One region of the Pseudomonas sp. C321 genome, then DNA from elsewhere that is predicted to be linked to it. Evidence: predicted binding sites of a transcription regulator. Region 1 holds the regulator's gene; the other holds the start of a gene.
What was found. Region 1 encodes sigma-54, which starts transcription at its own class of promoters, with help from an activator protein. Its sites were predicted from a motif close to ANTGGCATNNANNTTGCTNT; they were not measured.
Positions count from the first base shown of each region.

Region 2: a site for sigma-54 is predicted at 2,802-2,821, ahead of ACZRJ6_RS00825 (circularly permuted type 2 ATP-grasp protein). Genes of this name have one in related genera too.

Region 1 is NZ_JBUZRB010000001.1:871,672-879,299, forward strand. It holds gene ACZRJ6_RS04115 (ATP-binding cassette domain-containing protein) at 1-79, opposite strand, end outside; gene ACZRJ6_RS04120 (KpsF/GutQ family sugar-phosphate isomerase) at 368-1,342, shown strand; gene ACZRJ6_RS04125 (KdsC family phosphatase) at 1,343-1,867, shown strand; gene lptC (LPS export ABC transporter periplasmic protein LptC) at 1,876-2,448, shown strand; gene lptA (lipopolysaccharide transport periplasmic protein LptA) at 2,435-2,968, shown strand; gene lptB (LPS export ABC transporter ATP-binding protein) at 2,968-3,693, shown strand; gene ACZRJ6_RS04145 (RNA polymerase factor sigma-54) at 3,878-5,371, shown strand; gene hpf (ribosome hibernation-promoting factor, HPF/YfiA family) at 5,447-5,755, shown strand; gene ptsN (PTS IIA-like nitrogen regulatory protein PtsN) at 5,768-6,232, shown strand; gene rapZ (RNase adapter RapZ) at 6,235-7,092, shown strand; gene ACZRJ6_RS04165 (HPr family phosphocarrier protein) at 7,109-7,381, shown strand; gene ACZRJ6_RS04170 (ZIP family metal transporter) at 7,427-7,628, opposite strand, start outside.
Region 2 is NZ_JBUZRB010000001.1:191,987-199,614, forward strand. It holds gene ACZRJ6_RS00815 (transglutaminase family protein) at 1-407, opposite strand, end outside; gene ACZRJ6_RS00820 (alpha-E domain-containing protein) at 404-1,354, opposite strand; gene ACZRJ6_RS00825 (circularly permuted type 2 ATP-grasp protein) at 1,359-2,768, opposite strand; gene ACZRJ6_RS00830 (ribonuclease E inhibitor RraB) at 3,228-3,569, opposite strand; gene ACZRJ6_RS00835 (hypothetical protein) at 3,783-4,043, opposite strand; gene ACZRJ6_RS00840 (START domain-containing protein) at 4,122-4,727, opposite strand; gene ACZRJ6_RS00845 (YkgJ family cysteine cluster protein) at 4,771-5,025, opposite strand; gene ACZRJ6_RS00850 (translation initiation factor 2) at 5,187-5,657, opposite strand; gene ACZRJ6_RS00855 (aminotransferase-like domain-containing protein) at 5,751-7,190, opposite strand; gene ACZRJ6_RS00860 (OmpA family protein) at 7,416-7,628, opposite strand, start outside.

The DNA of each region.
Region 1 (7,628 bases):
CGTTATTGAAGATGCTGCGCGTACCGCGCTTGAAGGAAAGGCCCTTCAGCTCGACCGCGTAGGCGTTATCGGCACTCATCTAAACTCCTTGGAATGCAGCCTCTCACTCAGACGCCATGTTTGGGACAACTGTTTGCGACAGATAGACACATGGGCTGTGCGGACCGAACTGGCGGCGAACTATATCACTGCTGACACAGAGCGCCCAAGGCCGGAACAGAGCTTGTTCAGAAACAGGACAGCTAAAAAAAAGTATTTGAGAGCGGCCACACATCCCGGCCGGAACAAAGCCTAACGAACTTGCGTGAGGGAATTGCGCATTCCCGCTATAATCGCCGACTTTTCGTCAGGCTATACGACTTCAGACATGAGCCAATCCAGCGACCTTATTCAATCGGCACAACGCACCATCCGTCTCGAACTGGAAGCCGTAGAAGGCTTGCTGACCCATATCGACGCAGATTTCGTACGCGCCTGCGAGATGATTCTGGCCAGCAAAGGCCGCGTTGTCGTGGTTGGCATGGGCAAGTCAGGCCACGTCGGCAACAAGATCGCCGCGACCCTGGCGAGTACCGGGACCACCTCATTTTTCGTGCACCCGGCCGAAGCCAGCCATGGCGACATGGGCATGATCACCCGGGACGACATCATCCTGGCCCTGTCCAATTCCGGCACCACCAACGAAATCGTCACCTTGCTGCCGCTGATCAAGCGTCTGGGTATCAAGCTGATCAGCGTTACCGGCAACCCGGATTCGACGCTGGCCAAGGCTGCCGAGGTAAACCTAAACGTACACGTCACCCACGAAGCCTGCCCGCTGAACCTGGCGCCGACGTCGTCCACCACCGCCGCCCTGGTCATGGGTGATGCACTGGCCGTGGCACTGTTGGAAGCGCGCGGCTTTACCGCCGAAGACTTCGCATTTTCCCATCCAGGTGGTGCGCTGGGCCGTCGGCTGCTGCTGAAAGTGGAAAACGTCATGCACGCCGGCGACGAGTTGCCAAATGTGCCGCGCGGTACCTTGCTCAAGGACGCGCTGATGGAAATGACCCGCAAGGGCCTGGGCATGACCGTCATCCTGGAAGCCGATGGGCGCCTGGCCGGGATTTTCACCGACGGCGACCTGCGCCGCACCCTGGACCGCACCATTGATATCCACACTGCGACCATCGACGAGGTAATGACCCCTCATGGCAAGACCGCCCGCGCCGAAATGCTCGCAGCCGAAGCCCTGAAGATCATGGAAGACCACAAGATTGGCGCCCTGGTGGTGGTCGATGGCGACGATCACCCGGTTGGCGCCTTGAACATGCATGATTTGCTGCGCGCAGGAGTGATGTAAATGAGCACCGACCTTTTGCAACGGGGCAAAGCCATCAAGTTGGCAATTTTCGACGTCGACGGCGTGCTGACCGATGGCCGCCTTTATTTCCTCGAAGACGGCAGCGAATTCAAGACGTTCAACACCCTCGACGGCCAGGGCATCAAAATGCTGATGGCAGCAGGCGTGCAAACAGCCATTATTAGCGGTCGCAAGACGCCCGTTGTGGAACGCCGCGCACAAAACCTGGGTATTCCTCACCTCTATCAAGGCCGTGAGGATAAACTGGTGGTCTTGGACGAACTTCTTGGCCAACTCAACCTAAGCTATGAGCAGGTTGCCTACCTGGGCGACGACTTGCCTGACCTGCCGGTAATTCGTCGGGTTGGCCTGGGCATGGCGGTGGCCAATGCCGCAGCATTTGTTCGCGAGCATGCCCATGGCGTCACTCAGGCCCGCGGTGGCGAAGGCGCCGCACGCGAGTTCTGCGAGTTGATCCTGCGCGCCCAGGGCAGCCTTGAAGCGGCCCACGCCGCCTACCTATAGAGCTATCTATGCTGAGCAAAAAGATTCGAAATTTCCTGGTATTCGGGGCCATCGCCGCGCTGTTTCTGGCGGTCGGTTACTGGAATATCAGCCCGGAGCGCTTCCTCGACCAGCCTGTAGCACAGGTCGACGAGGGCGCTATCGACTATTACGCCATCAACGCCCACAGCGTGCAGTTCCTGCCCGATGGCAAGGTGCAGTACGAGATGACCTCGGACAAGGTCGAACACCTGAAGGCCACCGAGGTCACATTGTTGACCAACCCGGACTTGAACCTGTATCGCGGCACCGAATTCCCCTGGCACGTCACCAGCAAGCGCGGCGAAGTCAATCCTGACGGTACCGAAGTCGAACTGATCGACTCGGTGCGCGTAGCTCGCACCGACGCCAAGGACCGCGAGACCATTATTACCAGCAGTCGCATGACCGTATTCCCTCAGAAGCAATATGCGCAGACCGAGCAAGACGTTAGAATCGACGGCGCTGGCGGTGTATCGACTGGCAAGGGAATGAAAGCGTATTTGAAAGAAAGCAGGATACACCTGCTATCGAACGTAAGAGGACAGTATGAGGCTCGTTAAAACCCTCCCTATTTTGCTCGGTCTGGGCGCAGCACTGGGAAGCGTGAGCGCCTGGGCTCTGCCGAACGATAGCGAACAGCCAATCCACATTCAGGCTGACGACGCTCAGTTGGATGACAAGCAAGGTGTCGCAACCTACAAGGGTGATGTGATCATCACTCAAGGCTCGATGAAAATCACCGGCAACACCGTGACTCTGACCCGCAACCCTGCTGGTGAGATAGACGTAGTGACTTCGGTGGGCAACCTGGCCTATTTCGAGCAACAACAGAAAGCTACAGATCCGGCCCCCATCAAGGGCTACGGCGTGACGATCCAATATCACGCCCAACAAAATCGCATCGTATTGATCGACCGCGCCAAGGTTCTGAGCAGCGACGGCAACTCTACCGAAGGCGAGAAAATCATCTACGATACCAAGACCCAGATCGCTCAAGCTGGTCGCGCCAATGGCAGCAAGGTCACTACGCCACGTCCACGCATCGACATGGTTATCCAGCCGAAGAAGAAGGCCGAGTAATGGCAACCCTGAAAGCCCAGCATCTGGCCAAGGCCTATAAAGGCCGTCAGGTCGTGCGCGATGTCAGCCTATCGATCGACAGCGGCCAGATCGTCGGCCTGCTTGGCCCCAACGGTGCCGGCAAGACCACCTGTTTCTACATGATTGTCGGACTGGTCCAGGCGGATCAGGGTCGCGTACTGATCGACGACCTGGACGTCAGCCACCAACCTATGCACGGCCGTGCCCAGGCTGGTATTGGCTATCTCCCCCAGGAGGCGTCGATCTTCCGCAAACTGTCGGTAGCCGACAACATCATGGCGATTCTCGAAACCCGCAAGGAACTCGACCGCGCCGCACGCAAGAAAGAGCTGGAAAGCCTGCTGCAGGAATTCCACATCAACCACATTCGCGACAACCTCGGCATGAGCCTGTCCGGTGGCGAACGTCGTCGTGTGGAAATCGCCCGCGCCCTGGCCACTGCGCCGAAGTTCATCCTGCTGGACGAACCCTTCGCCGGTGTCGACCCGATCTCGGTCGGCGACATCAAGCAGATCATCCACCACCTCAAGGCCAAAGGGATCGGTGTATTGATCACCGACCACAACGTGCGCGAAACCCTCGATATCTGCGAAACCGCCTATATTGTCAACGACGGGCAGCTGATTGCCGAAGGTGACTCGGCAACTATCCTGGCCAACGAACTGGTCAAGGAAGTTTACCTGGGCCACGAATTCCGCTTGTAAGTACTGTGATACCTGGCCATTCGCCAAGGAGCGCGAGCGTCAATAAAAACCTCAATATTTTTATTGTTACCGCGCTCTAGGCAAAGCCCCCGATATCAGGCATATAATTTGCTTATGTTTGGCGCTCACGCGCCCTGTCGTGGATGGCGCATTGCGCCGGCGAATAAGGTGTTAAGCCCCTGCCATGAAACCATCGCTAGTTCTGAGAATGGGCCAGCAGCTGACGATGACACCGCAGCTGCAACAGGCCATCCGCCTGCTCCAATTGTCGACCCTGGACCTGCAACAGGAAATCCAGGAGGCACTGGAGTCCAATCCGATGCTCGAACGCCAGGAAGAAGGCGACGACTTCGATAATGCCGACCCGCTGGCCGACAACACCGAGCAAAAACCCAACACCGATGTCCAGGAACCGTCCTACCAGGAAACCGCCCCTACGGTGGATAACCTTGAGGAAGGCGAGTGGAACGAGCGCATTCCCAATGAACTGCCGGTGGACACCGCCTGGGAAGACGTCTATCAGACCAGCACCAGCAGCCTGCCCAGCAATGACGATGACGAGTGGGACTTCACCACCCGCACCTCCGTCGGCGAGAGCCTGCAGAGCCACTTGCTGTGGCAACTGAACCTGGCGCCGATGTCCGACACCGATCGACTGATCGCCGTGACCCTGATCGACTGCATCAACAATCAGGGCTACCTGGACGAGACACTTGAGGAAATCCTCGAGGCCTTCGACCCGGAACTGGATATCGAACTAGACGAAATCGAAGCCGTCCTGCACCGCATCCAGCAATTCGAACCGGCCGGTATCGGCGCCCGCACCCTCAGCGAATGCCTGCTGCTGCAACTGCGCCAGTTGCCCACCAAGACGCCGTGGCTGACCGAGGCACAACGCCTGGTCACCGACTACATAGACCTGCTGGGCAGCCGCGACTACAGCCAACTGATGCGGCGCATGAAGCTCAAGGAAGATGACCTGCGCCAGATCATCGAGCTGGTGCAAAGCCTCAACCCTCGCCCCGGCTCGCAAATCGAGTCCGGCGAAGCCGAATACGTCGTTCCCGATGTGATCGTGCGCAAGGACAACGAGCGCTGGCTGGTGGAGCTGAACCAGGAATCGGTGCCACGCCTGCGGGTCAACCCGCAATACGCAGGTTTTGTCCGTCGGGCCGACACCAGCGCCGATAACACCTTCATGCGCAACCAGTTACAGGAGGCCCGCTGGTTCATCAAGAGCCTGCAAAGCCGTAATGAAACCCTGATGAAAGTCGCCACCCAGATCGTCGAGCACCAGCGCGGCTTCCTGGAATATGGCGATGAGGCGATGAAACCGCTGGTCCTGCATGACATTGCCGAGGCAGTAGGCATGCATGAATCGACGATTTCCCGGGTGACTACACAGAAATTCATGCATACCCCACGGGGTATTTATGAGCTGAAATACTTTTTCTCCAGTCATGTAAGCACTTCCGAAGGTGGCGAATGCTCGTCCACGGCGATCCGCGCGATCATCAAAAAACTGGTTGCCGCGGAAAATCAGAAAAAGCCGTTGAGTGACAGCAAGATCGCTGGTTTACTGGAGGCACAAGGCATTCAGGTAGCCCGTCGAACCGTCGCCAAGTACCGCGAGTCCCTTGGGATCGCGCCTTCCAGCGAGCGTAAGCGTTTGATGTGACGGGCTAGCCACAGCGTTCCAGTGGCAGGCATTTCTGCCTGCCGCTTTATGCACTGGCAACGAAGGAGAAGCTGTATGCAAGTCAACATCAGTGGACACCAACTGGAAGTGACCGACCCCCTGCGCACCTACATCGGCGAAAAACTCGACCGATTGGAACGGCATTTCGACAAGATAACCAACGTGCAAGTCACGATGACAGTCGAGAAGCTGCTGCAGAAAATCGAAGCCACCCTGCATATCCCCGGCGGGGAAGTCGTCGCCAATGCCGAGCATTCAGACATGTATGCCGCCATTGACCTGCTGACTGACAAGCTGGATCGCCAACTCAAAAAGCATAAGGAAAAGACCCAGAGCCTCCTTCAGGGCGCAACCGGTCGTTAACACTCCCAACCCATGATCCGACTCGAAAATATCCTGACCCCCGGCCGTTCCCTCATGAACGTGCCGGGCGGCAGTAAAAAGCGCGCCCTCGAACAAATTGCCAATCTGATCGGCCGCGAAGTGCCTAATCTGAAGACGCAAGATGTCTTTGAGGCTCTAATTGCCCGTGAAAAACTTGGCTCGACCGGTTTTGGCAACGGCATCGCCATCCCCCATTGCCGCCTTAAAGGTTGCGAGTCTCCAGTCAGCGCCTTGCTGCACCTGGACGCTCCTATCGATTTCGACGCCATCGACGGTGCCCCGGTAGACCTGCTGTTCGTTCTGCTGGTCCCGGAAGCGGCCACCGATGCGCACCTGGAACTGCTCCGGCAGATCGCCAGCATGCTCGACCGCAAAGAAGTACGCGAAAAACTGCGTAGCGCCTCCAGTAATGAAGCGCTGTATCAGGTCGTCCTGGAAGAGCAGAACGGGCAGTAATCATGCGTTTGATCATCGTCAGCGGCCGCTCCGGCTCAGGTAAAAGTACTGCCCTCAATGTGCTTGAGGACAATGGCTTCTATTGCATCGACAACCTGCCGGCCGGCTTGCTGCCCGAACTGGCTGAGCGCGCGTTGATCCACACCGAACTGGCACAGCCGCTAGTCGCTGTATCCATCGACGCCCGCAACCTGCCCAGCCACCTAACGCGCTTCCCGGAATTGCTTGAGGAGGTGCGCGGCAAACACATTCATTGCGACGTGCTGTACCTGGATGCAGACGAAGAAACCCTGCTCAAGCGTTTTTCAGAAACTCGTCGTCGTCACCCTCTGAGCAGCGCCAACCGCTCGCTGGCAGAAGCCATCGAAGACGAAACCAAGCTACTGGGGCCAATCATTGACCTGGCCGACCTGAAGATCAACACCACCAGCCTGAACCTGTATCAACTGCGCGATACCATCAAGTTGCGCCTGTTGAACCAGCCAGAACCTGGCACGGCGTTCCTGGTGGAGTCTTTTGGCTTCAAGCGGGGCATGCCGGTGGACGCCGACCTGGTGTTCGACGTGCGCTGCCTGCCCAACCCGTACTGGAAGCCGGAACTACGTGATCAGTCGGGGCTCGACCAACCCGTAGCCGAGTACCTGGCGGCGCAACCGGATGTCGAGGAGATGTTCCAGGACATTTCCAGCTACCTGCTCAAATGGCTGCCACGCTTTGCCGCCAGCAACCGAGCCTATGTCACCATCGCCATTGGCTGCACCGGCGGGCACCACCGCTCCGTGTACCTGACCGAGCGCCTCGGCCAGGTTTTGCAGCAAACCCTCAAGAACGTCCAGGTTCGCCACCGCGACCTTAGCTGAAAGGAACACCCCCGCGATGCCCGCTCTGGAAATTGAAATCATCAACAAACTGGGCTTACACGCCCGGGCCTCGGCCAAGTTCGTCGGCGTCGCGGGGCAGTTTCCCTGCCAGATCAGGGTTGGGCGCACCCCGGAATCCACGGTCGACGGCAAAAGCATCATGGCGATGATGATGTTGGCTGCGGGCAAAGGCACCATGATTCATCTGAAGACGCAAGGCGAGCAGGAGCAAGAAGCTCTGGATGCGCTGGCAAAGCTGATCAATAACTACTTTGACGAGGGCGAGTAAGCCCCACTGGCGAGGGGGCAAGCTCTCTCGCCATAGATTCTCACTTCACCCCAACGCTGTATCCATCACCATCATCAAACAAAACCCGATACACAGCCCCAAACTGGCGAGCTTGTCATGGCCATTGCGCCGCGATTCGGGAATCACTTCGTGAGTCACCACCAATAGCATCGCCCCCGCTGCCAGCGCCAAGCCCAACGGCAATAGCACCTCAGCCAGGCTCACCAGCCAAGCGCAGAGCACCGCG
Region 2 (7,628 bases), 680 kb from region 1:
TACTGGTTGAGGGCATGCATCAGGTCGATCAAAGCGCTGCGATCCCGACGCTTTTGGCACTGCTTTTCGGCAAAGCTGCGCAGCGCTTCGTCAGGTTCCGTCAAGCGGGTGCAACGCAGGAACGGAAACGCCGACTGGCTCTCATGCTCGGCCTCGCGTAACTCGTCGATATCCACCTGGCCACGGGCGCCGATGATGATGGCTTCGTGGGGCTCATCCAGGGTCAGTACATGCAGGATATTGCCGAACGGGTCCAATTGCGCCCGCACCGGGCGCGGCAGGTCCAGTTGCCAGCTGAGTACATGCTGACGCTCGCTGTCGTGGGGCGTCAGGCGCAGGTACTGGATGCTGGCGCGTACCTGGTCTTCGTAGTGGTAGGTAGTTTCGTGGCTGATGGAGAGTCTCATGCCGCCTCCAGGTAGGAACTGTGAATAGCGTTACCCAACTGGCGCACCAGCGGGATGAAGTCGGTCAGCCAGGCGTGCAGGCCTTCCTCCAGGATTTCGTCGATCGCAGTAAAGCGCAGGCGTGCGTCCATCTCGGCGGCCAAGCGCTGGGCCGGACGACCGTTGATACCCGGCAGGCTGGCGAGGACCTGATCGATCTCCTCGCTGCAAGCCCGTAGCGAACGCGGAACGTCGGCCCGCAACAGCAGCAACTCAGCCACCTGCCGGGCACCCGGCGCATCGCGGTAAATCTCGGTGTAGGCCTCGAACGACGACAAGGCCCGCAGCAGCGCACTCCACTGGTAGTAGGCGTGGGCGGTGCCATCGATGACGACTTCGGCCTGATCACCGGCCATTTCATAACGGGCGTCCAGCAAGCGCAGGGTGTTGTCAGCCCGTTCGATAAAGGTGCCCAGGCGAATAAAACGAAAAGCGTCGTTACGCATGATGGTGCCGTAGGTGGCACCGCGAAACAGGTGGGAACGCTCCTTGACCCACTCGCAGAAACGGCTCATGCCATAGCGGCTCAAGCCCTGCTGGGCAATACCGCGAATCTCCAGCCAGGTGGCGTTGATGTTTTCCCACATGTCAGCGGTGATTCGCCCACGCACGGCATGGGCGCTGGCCCGGGCGGCACCGAGGCAGCTGTAGATACTCGCCGGGTTCGCGGCATCCAGGGCAAAAAAGTGCAGCAGGCGCTCGGCATGCAGTTCGCCGTGGCGCTCGCGATAATCGTCCAGGGTGCCGGTGATCAACAGCGGCATCGCCAGTTCGTGCAGGCCATCGCCGCGCCCATCCTGGGGCATCAGCGACAGCGAATAACTGACATCAAGCATCCGCGCGAGGTTTTCCGCGCGCTCCAGATAGCGTGACATCCAATACAAATCCGAGGCAGTTCGACTCAACATGGCATCAATCCTCAACCACCCAGGTGTCTTTGGTGCCGCCGCCCTGGGACGAGTTGACTACCAGCGAGCCTTCACGCAGCGCCACACGGGTTAGGCCGCCAGGTACCACGCGGGTTTCCTTGCCAGACAGCACGAACGGACGCAGGTCGATATGCCGGGGCGCAATGCCGTTTTCGACAAAGGTCGGGCAGGTGGACAGGCACAAGGTCGGCTGGGCGATATAAGCGTGGGGTTTAGCCTTGATCCGCGCGCGGAAGGCTTCGATCTCTGCAGCGCTGGAGGTCGGGCCTACCAGCATGCCGTAGCCGCCGGAGCCTTGGGTTTCCTTGACTACCAGCTCAGGCAGGTTGGCCAGCACGTAGGACAATTCATCAGGTTTACGGCACTGGAAGGTCGGAACATTCTTCAGGATCGGCTCTTCATCCAAATAGAAACGGATCATGTCGGTAACAAAGGGGTACACCGACTTGTCATCCGCCACCCCAGTACCAATGGCGTTGGCCAGCACCACATTGCCCGAGCGGTAGGCCGCCAGCAGGCCCGGTACGCCGAGCATGGAGTCAGGGTTGAAAGCCAGGGGGTCGAGAAAGGCGTCGTCGAGACGGCGATAGATCACGTCCACGGCTTTCGGCCCGTCGGTGGTGCGCATGAAAACACGGTCATCGCGCACAAACAGATCGGCGCCTTCCACCAACTCGACGCCCATTTCCCGTGCCAGGAATGCATGTTCGAAGAACGCACTATTGAAGCGTCCCGGTGTGAGCACCACAACACTGGGGTTATCCAGCGGGCTGGAGCTTTTAAGGGTGTCGAGCAACAGGTTTGGATAATGATCTATCGGGGCAATACGCTGGGCGGCGAACAGTTCAGGGAACAGGCGCATCATCATCTTGCGGTCTTCGAGCATGTAGCTGACGCCGCTGGGGGTGCGCAGGTTGTCTTCGAGAACGTAGTAGGTGCCGTCGCCATCCCGTACCAGGTCGACCCCGGAGATGTGGGAATAGATATCACGGTGCAGGTCCAGGCCTTGCATCGCCAACTGATATTGCTCGTTGGCCAGAACTTGTTCGGCGGGAATAATCCCGGCCTTGATGATCCGTTGTTCGTGGTACAGGTCGGCGAGAAACATGTTCAGCGCCTTGACCCGCTGGATGCAGCCGCGCTCGACAATCCGCCATTCACTGGCAGGAATGCTGCGGGGAATGGTATCGAAGGGAATCAGGCGCTCGGTGCCCTGCTCGTCACCGTACAGGGTGAAGGTGATTCCGGCGCGGTGAAACAGCAGATCGGCTTCGCGCCGGCGCTGGGCCAGCAGCTCCGTCGGGGTTTCGGCCAACCAGCGGGCGAATTCGCGGTAATGAGGGCGAACCAGCCCTGCCCCGTCGTACATCTCATCATAATAAGTGCGGATCATGCCGAACTCCTTGTCACCCAGACGCAAGGGACCATCGCAAGACCCGTGCCAGCGGCATAAACACTTAAATATCAATCAGTTGGGTAGAGCTATTAGTCACGCCGCACCGTCCCGGTGCAGCAAATGATCCAGCGTCGCCCGCCGTGCCTCATTGCGAAGCGAGCTTTGCCTATCACCAGCATAGCCAGAGTTGATTTCACTGCCTGATAAACACTGGGGATAATCGCCCCCACACGCTGAACAGGACACGTCCTACAGCTTCACCCATTGCCTCGCCGGTAACTTGGTACCTCATGTACCGACCGGCTCCCCTTCATGCCCGGTCTTCCCTTTTGGCCACCCTGCCCGGGTGGCCTTTTTTTGTGCAGGATATTTCCGAGAATGGCTTGAGGGTTTTCCGGGAGCAGAAACAAAATCGGCCGACCCAAAGGTCAGCCGATACGCTGTGTTGTTCATAAGCTACATGGGCAACCCACGAACCTCCTGTTTCACGCCCCATCCTTCGATGATCCCGCCCAAGGGCTCGACCACCGCCTCAAAGTCTTGCTCAAAGTCTCCTATGCCGTCGTAGGTAGCGAACATTACTTTGCTCAGTTCCAGGTACCCGGCACCGTCATCCCGCACGCTGACCTGGGCATTGAGGGATTCCCCACGAAATCGACCCGCAGCCCTGCGCGCATGTTCCTCATCCGGGAAAATGGCGTAAAACTCGATGGGGTGGAAACGTGAAAAATCAAAGCCGCCCTCTTTCATGCGGCGCAACACGTTGGTGCTGATGTCTTCTTGATAAGCTGTGCTCATGAAACGTCCTCCTAAAACCGATGGATAGACTTTCCGTACTTCCCAAAACCCGCACTCGAATGGCGCGGGTGATACGGCAATGGTTTCACCGCTGGGAGATAAGCATGTAGCTGACAAGACCAGACCTTAGCGATTCATTCGCTGATCTCCCTTGCAGAGTAGCGCGAAGCTATCACCTCCACCAGAGGGTCGTGTGTGATGTACAGGGAATGTTCAGGCAACAGGGGTAATGCTGAGGATTTGAATACTGTTCTGGGTTTTCAGGCTTTTGACCGTTGGCTCGTTGGTGCGGCCTTCCAGGTCATTGAGATCCAGTTCAGCAGCCACCGGCAGCAATTTGGCACGGATCATCCGTGCAGCCTCTTCGGTACTGGGTTTCTGTTCGCAGTCGAACAGTTCCACGGATTGATCGCCATGATCATCAACGAAGGTAATTTGCCACTTTTGCATCAGTGCCTCCTCGATAAAACCCATGGATGGGTTTACAGACATCTGGACCTTGAGGGTTTGGCAATCGTTCCACTCAAGCAGGAGGCACCTGATCGGCCGCGCTTACTTTTCGGCGCTGTCTTTGAGGGCTTTCAAGGTGTTGAACGGCGCGTCCACCACGAACTTGTTGGCCAGCCACGACGGCACGCTGCCGCCTGGCTCGGTGTGGACCTGGTAGGTTACTTCGGTCTGGTCGGCGCCTTTAGGCACCAGCTTCCAGAAGCCTTCGACCTGGGCCACACGCACATAACCCTTCTCTACCGGGAGGTAGGTAGGCACTTCCAGCAGCTTGCGGGTCACGCTACCGTCTGCGTCCTTGGTGGTGGTGATCTGCAAGATCGAGTCACGGTCTGTCACCGGGAACGGTGCCTTGAACTGCGTGTAGGTCCAGCTCTTGTCGCCTTCCTGCTTGAGCAGTTTTTGCGACTTGCATTCATGAATCCACTTACAGGCCCCTACCGCGTCGTCCTGCAAAGCCTGCACCTTGGCCAATGGCGCCTTGATCACGGTCACACCACGATAAGCCTTGTACTTGGACCCGGCCACCTCACTCAAGGACACCTTGATACCGTCTTCATCCTTGGCAGTCTGCCAATCTTCGGCCTGGGCAGTGGCAGCAAACAAAACAGTAAAACCGCACAACACAGCCAGTCGTTTCAGCGAACCCATTGTTGTATTCCTTATTGTTGAAGTTGCGACATTGAAATGCCCACTAAGCCGCCGTCATCTGCTCCCACCAGCCAATCAGTCTGATTGCATCTTCCTGGCTGCTGCCACAGACCTCCAGATCCGCCTGAAACGCACTGCACACCGCAGGCCGCTCTGGCTGGCCGAACAATTGGCACAACTGTTCGACAGACAGATGCAGGCAGCGTTCGCCCGCAGGTTTGCCGTGGGGCATCCCCGGTAAAGGTGAGCTGATGGAGGGGGCAATGCAGCAAGCGCCACAGCCTTCACGGCATTTCATGACAAGCGGTCCTCGACGGCAAAGTGTTGATGGCCGGGCTAGAGTACGCCCTTAAACAGCCGTTTTAAAATGGTCCAACAGGGGTTTTTCGCACAAAACAAAAGTGACTGACCAGTCTGCGACAGAAGATCAGCGATTCGCGTCACCTTGGCGGGAATAGTTTATTGCTTGAACTCGAAATCCAGCGCCGCACCTTCCACGTCCCGGCGCTCTTCGTTACGCAGCTGTAGCATCATTTCATTGCTCAGCAGGCGGCCGTTGATCTGGAACGCGCTGTTGTCGACAGGTTTCTCACCAAACATCGGCGGGAGCAGCGGCACGCTTTTCGGCTGTGGCAAGGTGCCAAGGGGCTGCAGGCGCCTGACCATGTCCTGCGGCAAGCGCAAGTCCAGATGGGCTGGCGGCAGTTTAGTCTGGGCCACTTCGTGGGCCGACTTGGATTTGCTGGCGACCGGTGCACGTTTCTTCACGGCAGCAGCTTTTTTGGGCTGGACTGTTTTTTTCGCGGGCACAGGCTTTGGTTCGGCATTCGCTGCCACAACAGGCTCACTGACGGGAGCAGCCAGCACCGGCGCGGCGTTACACAGACTCAGCAGGCAGATCAACAACGCGGCAGGAAAAGTAGGATTCATATCGCCAACAGCTTTAACGGCAGAGGGCCATATGCTCGCTTGTTGAGTGCAGCATGACAAGCGTGGTGATTAACCTGTGGCCCTTTGCGCGGTTCAAAAACCGCTCGCCGCCTCCTGGCACAACTGGTTCGCCAGCATTCCCAGGGTCATCAATGCCCGTTCAGCCTCGCGATTCCACGGCGTACCGCAATTTAGGCGGATACAGTGGTTGAACTGTTCCGTATTACTGAAAATAAGCCCCGGTGCAATGCTGATGCCCTGTTGCAGCGCACGCACGTGCAGTTCCTGAGTATTGACCCGCCCAGGCAAACTGACCCACAGGATAAATCCGCCGCTCGGACGACTCATCTGCGTACCCTCGGGGAAATACTGCTGCACCGCCAGTTGAAAGGCACTGAGGTTCTTGCGGTATTCCTGACGAATGTAGCGCAGATGACGGTCGTAACCGCCGTTCTCCAGGTACGCCGCCGCGCCCATCTGGGTGACGCTGCACGCCGAATGGGTGCTGAACATTTGCAACCGTTGGATTTCCTGCTGGTACTTGCCGGCGATCATCCAGCCGATGCGTATGCCGGGGGACAGGGTCTTGGAGAAACTGGAACAGTAGATCACTCGGTCCAGGCGATCGTAGGCTTTGAGGGCCTTGGTGCGGCCCAGCTCAAACATCAACTCGCCATAGATATCGTCTTCGACAACCTGGATATCGAAGTCCGAGGCCAGGCGCAGCAACTGCTTCTGCCGCTCTTCCGGCATGGTACCGCCCAAGGGATTGCTCAGGCGCGTGGTCAGCACCAAGGCCTTGATCGACCATTGGTTGGCCGCCAGTTGCAGAGCTTCCAGGCTCATGCCGGTGGCCGGGTCGCTAGGGATCTCGATGACCTTGAGCCCCAGCAAGTCCGCCAGTTGCAGCAAGCCGTAATAGGTCGGCGACTCGGTGGCAATCAGGTCGCCGGGCCGCGTCAGCACCCGCAGGGACATCTGCAGGGCATCAACGCAGCCGTGGGTGATCACCACCTCGGAAGGATCGACCACTACGCCGGCATCACGCATACGGATCGCCACTTGTCGGCGCAACGGTTCAAAACCGGGGCTGAACATGTAGCTGAAGGCCCGCGGGCTCTGAAAGCGTGTGACCTTAGCCAGTTGCTGGTGCAGCGCCCGTACTGGCAGGTAATCGACACTTGGCACGGCCGCGCCCAACGGGAACACGCCTTCGCGACGGGACTCCACCAGCACTTGCTGGATGATGCTGCTACGGGTGACTAACCCAGGACGCTCAACCCGAGCGATGTCCGGCGTTGGCGCAGTGAGGGCCGGGGTCTGGTGCACGTAATACCCGGATTGCGGCCGTGCACGGATCAAGCCCTGGTCTTCCAGGTTGGCGTAGGCCTGCAACACGGTGGCATGGCTGACGTTGAGCTGGGAGCTCATCTTGCGTACCGACGGCACGCGCTCACCCGGTTGATAGACACCACGTCGGATATCCTCAGCAAGTTGCTGAGCGATACGTTGGTAAAGCAGGAGGTTGGTCATGACGCAGCACTCAATTTCACGGGTATTTTATTTTTGTGTGAAACATACCGGCACAGTTTAGAAGTGTACGGGGACAGTTGCGAGAATAGTCGAGCGCAGGCGCCAGTGATAGAAAAAACTGTATGGGTTGCGAACTGAATCTCAGGCATGAAAAGCCCGATCAGGGATCGGGTTTCAAGTTGCCCATCAAAACTGTAGGAGCGAGCTCGCGCCTACAACGGATCTTCAACTACGGGCAGCGCCGAGTTGGCCTTTTTCATCGGAGAAGACGATTTCAACGCGACGGTTCTGCGCACGGCCACGCTCCGAGGCGTTCACTTCGACCGGATACTGGTCGCCATAGCCTTCCACCTGGACCCGTTTTTCATCGACCCCCAGGTCTACCAGCACATCGGCCACCGCCTGGGCACGATCCCGGGACAGCTTGAGGTTTTCATG